Regions from separate parts of the Pseudomonas sp. B21-054 genome, predicted to be linked through region 3. Evidence: predicted binding sites of a transcription regulator. Region 3 holds the regulator's gene; each other region holds the start of a gene.
What was found. The regulator sigma-54, encoded in region 3, starts transcription at its own class of promoters, with help from an activator protein. The targets are predictions, from matches to a motif close to ANTGGCATNNANNTTGCTNT.
Positions count from the first base shown of each region.

Region 1: a site for sigma-54 is predicted at 1,308-1,327, ahead of flgB (flagellar basal body rod protein FlgB). Genes of this name have one in related genera too.
Region 2: a site for sigma-54 is predicted at 1,706-1,725, ahead of glnK (P-II family nitrogen regulator). Genes of this name have one in related genera too.

Region 1 covers NZ_CP087204.1:5,246,015-5,249,256, reverse strand. The annotation lists gene LOY70_RS22730 (chemotaxis protein CheV) at 1-126, shown strand, start outside; gene cheR (protein-glutamate O-methyltransferase CheR) at 180-1,007, shown strand; gene flgB (flagellar basal body rod protein FlgB) at 1,369-1,776, shown strand; gene flgC (flagellar basal body rod protein FlgC) at 1,780-2,223, shown strand; gene flgD (flagellar hook assembly protein FlgD) at 2,239-2,961, shown strand; gene flgE (flagellar hook protein FlgE) at 2,992-3,242, shown strand, end outside.
Region 2 covers NZ_CP087204.1:6,599,519-6,602,760, forward strand. The annotation lists gene LOY70_RS28855 (ammonium transporter) at 1-1,132, opposite strand, end outside; gene glnK (P-II family nitrogen regulator) at 1,166-1,504, opposite strand; gene LOY70_RS28865 (accessory factor UbiK family protein) at 1,919-2,179, shown strand; gene LOY70_RS30320 (methyl-accepting chemotaxis protein) at 2,271-3,134, opposite strand; partial or broken gene LOY70_RS30325 (MCP four helix bundle domain-containing protein) at 3,129-3,242, opposite strand, start outside.
Region 3 covers NZ_CP087204.1:1,077,646-1,080,887, reverse strand. The annotation lists gene lptB (LPS export ABC transporter ATP-binding protein) at 1-713, shown strand, start outside; gene LOY70_RS04565 (RNA polymerase factor sigma-54) at 878-2,371, shown strand; gene hpf (ribosome hibernation-promoting factor, HPF/YfiA family) at 2,448-2,756, shown strand; gene ptsN (PTS IIA-like nitrogen regulatory protein PtsN) at 2,769-3,233, shown strand; gene rapZ (RNase adapter RapZ) at 3,236-3,242, shown strand, end outside.

The sequences.
Region 1 (3,242 bases), 2.7 Mb from region 3:
ACCTCGTTGTCCGGGGTGTTCAACCAGGCGATGGTCAAGAAAGTCGGTGCCGACGATTTCCTGGCCAAGTTCCGGCCCGATGACCTGGCTTCCCGGGTAGTCGATCGGATCAAGGCAGCAGAATAAAGGTTGGGCGCGCTGTGCGCCCGGCAAGCCAACACAATGAAAGAGGCGGTATTTTGTCTACGGGTAATTTGGATTTCGAACAGTTCCGGGTCTTCCTGGAAAAAGCCTGTGGCATTTTGCTTGGTGAGAACAAGCAATACCTGGTGTCGAGCCGTCTCAACAAGTTGATGGAGCAACAGGGCCTTAAATCGTTGGGTGAACTGGTGCAGCGTATCCAGACCCAGCCGCGCAGCGGTTTGCGCGAGATGGTGGTGGACGCCATGACCACTAACGAAACCTTGTGGTTTCGTGACACCTATCCATTCGAGGTGTTGAAGAACAGGGTGTTGCCGGCGGCCATCAAGGCCAGCCCGGGTCAACGCCTGCGGATCTGGTCGGCGGCCTGCTCGTCGGGGCAGGAACCCTATTCGCTGTCGATGACCATCGACGAGTTCGAGCGCTCCAACCTGGGCCAGTTGAAAGGCGGCGTGCAGATCGTCGCCACCGACCTGTCCGGGACCATGCTCAATAACTGCAAGACTGGCGAGTACGACAGCCTGGCCATCGGCCGTGGTTTGTCGCCGGACCGCCTGCAACGCTACTTCGACCCGAAAGGGCCGGGCAAGTGGGTGGTCAAGGCACCGATCAAGAGCCGGGTGGAGTTTCGCTCGTTCAACCTGCTGGACAGCTACGCCAGCCTGGGCAAGTTCGACATCGTGTTCTGCCGCAACGTGCTGATCTACTTTTCCGCTGAGGTGAAGAAAGACATCCTGCTGCGTATCCACAGCACCCTCAAGCCCGGCGGCTACCTGTTCCTCGGCGCCTCCGAAGCGTTGAACGGTTTGCCGGATCATTATCAGATGGTCCAGTGCAGTCCGGGGATCATTTACCAGGCGAAGTGATTCGCAGGGGTTGTCAAAAAACGGGAGTCCCCAGGGGCTCCCGTTTTTTTATGCCCGCTAATTTCCTCCCTATCACCCTTATCCCTGTGGGAGCGAGCTTGCTCGCGATAGCAGTTTGGCAGGCGACATCAATGTTGACTGACACACCGCTATCGCGAGCAAGCTCGCTCCCACATTTTTGACCTCTGTTGCCTGGATGAAAGCGGCAGAAAAGCGGCAGCCAGCGGAAGCCGATTGCCGCTTTTCTGGCATTGCCGCTTTGCCGATGCCCGCAAAGCCCCGGTTTATGGGGTTTTTGAAAGTGGCACGACGCTTGCTAAGTTCATCGTACGTAAATTCTGGTCACCCAAAGGTTTCCGACATGAGCATCAGCTTCGATAAAGCGCTCGGTATCCACGAACAGGCCCTGAGCTTCCGCGCCCAGCGTGCCGAAGTCCTGGCCAACAACATCGCCAACGCCGACACCCCGAACTATAAGGCTCGGGACCTGGATTTCTCTAAAGTGCTCGCCGAGCAGAACGAGAAGACCAAGAACGGCCACTTCGCCTTGAACATGACCAACAGCCGTCATATCGAAGCCGAAGGCCTGGGCAATGGCGACGAATCGCTGATGTACCGCACGCCGATGCAACCTTCGATCGACCAGAACACCGTGGACGCTCAACTGGAACAGTCCAACTACGCGGAAAACTCCGTGAACTTCCAGGCCAGCTTCACCCTGCTCAACAGCAAATTCAAAGGGCTGGTATCGGCCCTGCGTGGAGAGTAAGTCATGTCGATCGCGAGCGTATTTAACATCGCCGGCAGTGCCATGAGTGCCCAGACCACTCGCCTGAACACCGTCGCCAGTAACATCGCCAACGCCGAGACCGTTTCGTCGAGCATCGACCAGACCTACCGTGCCCGTCACCCGGTATTCGCCACCATGTACCAGGGCGGCCAGTCTGGCGGCAGCGACTCGCTGTTCCAGAACCAGGACGCCGCCGGCCAGGGTGTGCAGGTGCTCGGCGTGGTCGAAGACCAGAGCAACCTCGAGGCACGTTACGAGCCGAACCATCCGGCCGCTGACGCCAAGGGCTACGTCTACTACCCGAACGTCAACGTCGTCGAAGAAATGGCCGACATGATTTCCGCCAGTCGTTCGTTCCAGACCAACGCCGAAATGATGAACACCGCCAAAACCATGATGCAGAAGGTCCTGACCCTCGGTCAGTGATAAGGGGCGAGTCACATGAGCGTTACCAACACCACCAGCGGCTTGAGCCTCAACGAGATCCTCGCCAATTCCTCGGTCAAGACCAACAACACCTCCGATACCCTCGGGTCAATGACAGGTGCGGCGACCGGCAAGAAGGAGCTGGGCAAGGATGCGTTCCTGCAACTGCTCGTTACCCAGCTGAAGAACCAGAACCCGCTGGAGCCCCAGGACAACGGTGAGTTCGTGGCCCAATTGGCGCAGTTCAGCAGCCTGGAAGGTATCACCACCCTCAACGAGACAGTCAGCGGTATCGCCGGCAACTACAACTCGTCCCAGGCCTTGCAGGCCTCGTCGCTGGTCGGTCGCTCGGTCATCGCCCCAGGCGACAAAGCCGTGGTCGATACCTCCAAGAGCCTCAACGGCACGGTGGTGGTACCGACATCGGTGTCCTCCGTCGCGGTCAAGATCGTGGACAAGGACGGCAAGACCGTCCGCACCATCGACCTGGGCAGCCAGAACGCCGGCAATTCCGCTTTTATCTGGGACGGCAAGAACGATGCGGGCGCGACGGTCGAATCGGGCACTTACACATTCGCCGCCTCGACCACCATCGACGGCAAGGCGACGTCTCTGATCACCAACCTGCCGGCCACGGTCAGCAGTGTGACGATCAGCCAGACAGGGGGTGAGCTGATGCTCAACCTCGCCGGGCTGGGCAGCATCGCCCTGTCCAAAGTACAAACTATTGGTATGTAGAGCCGACTAACCCGGCAAAAGGAGTGCAATATGTCTTTCAATATCGGCCTTAGCGGTCTCTATGCAGCCAACAAACAGCTGGACGTGACCGGCAACAACATCGCCAACGTGGCGACCACCGGTTTCAAATCGTCCCGCGCGGAATTCGAAGACGTCTACTCGGCCACCAAGCTGGGTTCGGGCAGCAAGACCGTCGGCAACGGCGTGCGCCTGGCCAACGTTTCCCAGCAGTTCGGCCAGGGTGACGTCAACAACACCGGCAACGTGCTGGACATGGGCAT
Region 2 (3,242 bases), 1.3 Mb from region 3:
CCAGGGCCGGTGCTGCGAACACGCCGGTCAGGATCGCGCCGAGGATACCGCCAATGCCATGCACGCCGAAGGCGTCCAGGGAATCGTCATAACCGAGTTTGCGCTTGAGGGTGGTGGCGCAGAAGAAGCACACCACGCCTGCTGCCAGGCCGATGACCAGGGCGCCCATCGGGCCCACGGTGCCGGCAGCCGGGGTAATCGCGACCAGACCCGCCACTACGCCCGAGGCAATGCCCAGTGCGCTTGGCTTGCCATGGGTGATCCACTCGGCAAACATCCAGCCCAGCGCGGCAGCGGCGGTGGCAATCTGGGTGACCAGCATCGCCATGCCGGCGGTGCCGTTGGCGGCGACGGCGGAACCGGCGTTGAAGCCGAACCAGCCGACCCACAGCATGGCGGCGCCCATCAGGGTGTAACCCAGGTTATGCGGTGCCATTGGCGTGGTCGGGAAGCCTTTGCGCTTGCCCAGTACCAGGCACGCCACCAGGCCGGCGATACCGGCGTTGATGTGCACCACGGTGCCGCCAGCGAAGTCCAGCACGCCCCAGTCCCACAGCAGGCCGCCGTTACCGGACCAGACCATGTGTGCAATCGGTGCATACACCAGGGTGAACCACACGCCCATGAAGACCAGCATGGCGGAGAACTTCATCCGCTCGGCAAACGCACCGACAATCAGCGCCGGGGTGATGATGGCGAAGGTCATTTGGAAGGTGATGAACACCGCTTCAGGGAACAGCGCCGCCGGACCGGTCAGGCTGGACGGGGTAACGCCCGCCAGGAACGCTTTGCCCAGGCCACCCACGAAGGAATTGAAATTGACGACGCCCTGCTCCATGCCCGTGGTATCGAACGCGATGCTGTAGCCATAAATGACCCACAGGACGCTGATCAGACCGGTAATGGCGAAGCACTGCATCATCACGGAAAGAAGGTTTTTCGACCGAACCATGCCGCCGTAGAACAGCGCCAGACCGGGAATGGTCATAAACAGTACAAGAATCGTGGCAGTCAGCATCCAGGCGGTGTCGCCGGAATTCAGGACTGGGGCTGCCGCTTCTTCTGCCATGGCCAGGCCAGGCATTGCGAAGGACAACAGGGCTCCTAGCCCTGCGAATTTACGCAGAGTCATATTGTTTTCTCCTGGGGCGTTGGGTTTGGCGGCTTAGATAGCGTCGGTATCGGTTTCGCCGGTACGGATGCGAATAGCCTGTTCCAGATTGACCACAAAGATCTTTCCGTCACCAATCTTGCCGGTGTTGGCGGCCTTGGTGATTGCCTCGATCACCCGGTCAAGATCCTTGTCGTCAATGGCGACATCGATCTTCACTTTCGGCAGGAAATCGACCACGTATTCCGCGCCGCGATACAGCTCGGTATGACCTTTTTGCCGACCGAAGCCTTTGACCTCAGTAACGGTAATGCCCTGCACGCCGATCTCGGACAACGACTCGCGCACGTCGTCCAACTTGAACGGCTTGATGATGGCAGTGACTAGCTTCATGAAACTTTCTCCCGAATTGGTGGACTTGCCCCAGGAAAACAAACCCGACTCAAGTCTAAGCGCAGTGCCTGGCTTTGTAACGCATCGTCGGCCCAAGTTGCCCGACTGGTGCCAGTTAACCGCTCCTGACGAAACTCCCCGCTCCGCCTGTTGCACTGCATTCGTCACAACGACTGCATCAGTGCATGGGTCATCAGCCTCTAAGCAGAAAGCTTGCCATCTGTGCCCAACCCCACTGATTTCAATCCTTTCAAGCGTCTGCCGGCCTGCGCTGCGCCACAAACCGCAGCGTTACGCACAACAACAGTGCGACGACGCCCGGCCTCGTGCGCGAAAAGCGTGCATCCGTTGCTCGCGAATTGACTATAGACACTGCGTGATACACTGCCTGCCATTGTTTCCAGGACACCTGCCATGCTTGCGCCCAAAGACCTCCTCGACGCCCTGAGCGGCCATGCTTCCCGCCTCTTGAGCGGCGATACCCCTCTGCCCAAAAGCGAAATCGAAAGCCAGTTCAAGGCCCTGCTGCAAAGCGGATTCAGCAAGCTGGACCTGGTGAGTCGGGAAGAATTCGATAGCCAGATGGTCGTGCTGGCCCGAACCCGGGCACGGCTCGAGAGTCTGGAAACCAAGGTCGCGGAGCTGGAAGCGCGACTGGCCCCAGCACAGGAATAACCCGCCTCGGGCCACCGCCCGGCGGACCACGGACACTGAGCCGCCGCCGGCGCGACACGCCTGGCGGCCCAGGCGTATTCAACCCATGGGGTCAGAGACGGAAACGACCGACCAGGGTATTGAATGACAGAGCCAGGTTGGACAGTTCCTGGCTCGAAGCATTGGTCTGGTTCGCTCCAGCCGCAGTCTGGGTGGAGAGATCCTGGATGTTCACCAGGTTGCGATCAACCTCGCGGGCCACATGGGCCTGCTCCTCGGACGCCGTGGCAATCACCAGGTTACGGTCATTGATCTGCGAAATACCGTCGGCGATCTGCTCCAGTGCCTCGCCAGTGGCCCGGGCCAGGCTCTGGGTCTCGGTCACCAGCGCCTGGCTCTTGCCCATGGCGTCGACCGCGCTGTCGGCACGATCCTGTACCGCGTGGATCATGCTCTCGATTTCACCGGTGGACGCCTGGGTGCGCGCCGCCAGGGCGCGAACCTCATCGGCCACCACGGCAAAGCCCCGGCCCTGCTCCCCGGCGCGGGCAGCCTCGATGGCCGCGTTGAGCGCCAACAGATTGGTCTGCTCAGCGATCCCGCGGATCACATCCAACACTTTGCCGATATCACGAACCTGCACGGCAAGATCCCTGACCAGCCCGGTGGACGCGGTGATTTCCTGGGTTGCGGTGTTGATCGCCTGCACCGCGCTACGGGCCTGATCACGGCCGCTGCTGGCCTGCGAACTGGTCGATTGCGACGCCTGCGAAGTGGAGACCGCGTTACGGGCCACTTCCTCGACCGCCGACGTCATCTCAGTCACAGCGGTGGCCGCCTGCTGGATTTCGTCATTCTGCCGGGTCAAGGCACGACTGCCGTCATCGGTGACTGCCGTCAGTTCCTCGGCGGCGGAAGCCAACTGGTCCGAAGCGCTGGCAATCTGCTGGATGGTGGTCTTCAAGCTCGCCTGCATGTCCCCCAAGGCCTTGAGCAACTGGCCGGCCTCGTCGCGACTGCGGCTGGTGATGTGCTGGGTCAGGTCGCCCTGGGCGATGCGCTGTGCGCAATCGACCGCCGTGGT
Region 3 (3,242 bases):
AAGCTCAGCATCTGGCCAAGAGCTACAAGAGCCGCCAAGTCGTGCGTGATGTCAGCCTGTCTATCGACAGCGGCCAGATCGTCGGCCTGCTCGGCCCCAACGGCGCGGGCAAGACCACCTGCTTCTACATGATCGTCGGCCTGGTCCAGGCCGATCAGGGCCGCGTGCTGATCGACGACCTGGACGTCAGCCACCAGCCGATGCACGGCCGGGCAAAGGCCGGCATCGGCTATCTGCCACAGGAAGCGTCGATCTTCCGCAAGCTGTCGGTGGCCGACAACATCATGGCCATCCTCGAGACCCGCAAGGAGCTCGACAAGGCCGGCCGCCGCCAGGAGCTGGAAAGCCTGCTGCAGGAATTCCACATCAGCCACATCCGCGACAACCTGGGCATGAGCCTGTCCGGCGGCGAACGACGCCGCGTGGAAATCGCCCGCGCCCTGGCCACCGCGCCGAAATTCATCCTGCTCGACGAACCGTTCGCCGGCGTGGACCCGATTTCGGTGGGTGACATCAAACAGATCATCCATCACCTCAAGGCCAAGGGGATCGGCGTGCTGATCACCGACCACAACGTGCGCGAGACCCTGGATATCTGCGAAACCGCCTATATCGTCAATGACGGCCAACTGATCGCCGAAGGCGATTCCGCGGCCATCCTGGCCAATGACCTGGTCAAGGAAGTGTACTTGGGCCATGAGTTCCGCCTGTAAGCGCAAAGTGTCTGGCCAATCGCCAGGGCGTCGCTAATTTTATTATGGCGACGCCCTAGGCAAACACTTCAGTTTCAGGCATATAATTTGCTTAAGTTTGGCGCTTCGGCGCCCTGTAGTGGATGGCGCATGTGCGCCGGCGAATAAGGTGTTAAGCCCCTGCCATGAAACCATCGCTAGTCTTGAGAATGGGCCAGCAGCTGACGATGACACCGCAGCTGCAACAGGCCATCCGCCTGCTCCAATTGTCGACCCTGGACCTGCAACAGGAAATCCAGGAGGCCTTGGAGTCCAATCCGATGCTCGAACGCCAGGAAGAAGGCGACGACTTCGACAACACCGATCCGCTGGCCGATAACGTCGAGCAAAAAACCAATACCGAAATTCCGGAACCCTCCTACCAGGAAGCCGCCCCGACGGTGGATAACCTTGAGGATGGCGAATGGAATGAACGCATCCCCAACGACCTGCCCGTGGACACTGCCTGGGAAGACGTCTACCAGACCAGCGCCAGCAACCTGCCCAGCAGCGATGACGACGAGTGGGACTTCACCACCCGTACCTCTGCCGGCGAGAGCCTGCAAAGCCATCTGCTGTGGCAGCTGAACCTGGCGCCGATGTCCGATACCGATCGCCTGATCGCCGTGACCCTGATCGATTGCATCAACAATCAAGGCTACCTGGACGAGACCCTCGAAGAAATCCTCGAAGCCTTCGACCCCGAGCTGGACATCGAGCTGGACGAAATCGAAGCCGTCCTCCATCGCATCCAGCAGTTCGAACCGGCCGGCATCGGTGCCCGCAACCTGGGCGAATGCCTGCTGCTGCAACTGCGCCAGTTGCCTGCCAAGACGCCATGGCTGGCCGAAGCCAAGCGATTGGTCACCGATTACATCGACCTGCTGGGCGGTCGCGACTACAGCCAACTGATGCGCCGCATGAAACTCAAGGAAGACGAGCTGCGCCAGGTGATCGAACTGGTCCAGAGCCTCAACCCGCGCCCTGGCTCGCAGATCGAGTCCACCGAACCCGAATACGTGGTCCCTGACGTGATCGTGCGCAAACACAACGATCGCTGGCTGGTGGAACTCAACCAGGAGTCGGTGCCCAAGCTGCGGGTCAATGCCCAGTACGCCGGTTTCGTCAGGCGCGCCGACACCAGCGCCGACAACACCTTCATGCGCAACCAGTTGCAGGAAGCACGCTGGTTCATCAAGAGCCTGCAAAGCCGCAACGAAACCCTGATGAAAGTCGCCACCCAGATCGTCGAGCATCAGCGCGGCTTCCTGGAGTACGGCGACGAAGCGATGAAACCGTTGGTCCTGCATGACATTGCCGAGGCGGTGGGCATGCACGAGTCGACGATATCCCGGGTAACCACCCAGAAATTCATGCATACCCCCCGGGGCATCTATGAATTGAAATACTTTTTCTCCAGCCATGTCAGCACCTCCGAAGGCGGCGAATGCTCGTCCACGGCCATCCGCGCGATCATCAAAAAACTGGTCGCTGCGGAAAATCAGAAAAAGCCGTTGAGTGACAGCAAGATCGCTGGTTTACTGGAGGCACAAGGCATTCAGGTGGCCCGCCGTACCGTCGCCAAATACCGCGAGTCCCTCGGGATCGCACCTTCGAGCGAACGCAAGCGGTTGATGTAACGGGCCACGCCACAGCGTTCCAGTGGCAGGCATTTCTGCCTGCCGCTTTATGCACTGGCAACGAAGGAGAAGCTGTATGCAAGTCAACATCAGTGGACACCAACTGGAAGTGACCGAACCCCTGCGCACCTATATCGGCGAAAAACTCGACCGATTGGAGAGGCATTTCGACAAGATCACCAACGTGCAAGTCACGATGAACGTCGAGAAGCTGCTGCAGAAGATCGAAGCCACGCTGCATATCCCCGGCGGAGAAGTGGTCGCCAACGCGGAGCATTCAGACATGTATGCCGCAATTGACCTGCTGACCGACAAGCTGGATCGCCAACTTAAAAAGCATAAGGAAAAGACCCAGAGCCTCCTCCAGGGCGCAACCGGTCGTTAACCCCCCCAATCCATGATCCGACTAGAATCCATCCTGACCCCCGGCCGTTCCATGGTGAACGCGCCGGGCGGCAGTAAAAAGAAAGCCCTCGAACAAATCGCCAACCTGATCCACCGCGAAATGCCGGATCTGGAAATGCAGGACGTCTTCGAGGCCCTGGTTGCCCGTGAAAAACTCGGTTCCACCGGTTTTGGCAACGGCATCGCCATTCCTCACTGCCGCCTCAAGGGTTGTACCGCGCCCATCAGTGCGCTGTTGCACCTTGAAGCCCCCATAGATTTCGACGCCATCGATGGCGCACCGGTCGACCTGCTGTTCGTACTGCTGGTCCCGGAAGCGGCTACCGATGCGCATCTCGAGCTGCTGCGCCAGATTGCCAGCATGCTGGACCGCAAGGAAGTTCGCGAAAAACTGCGCAGCGCACCGAGCAACGAAGCCTTGTATCAGGTTGTCCTGGACGAGCAGAACGGTCATTAAACATGCGCA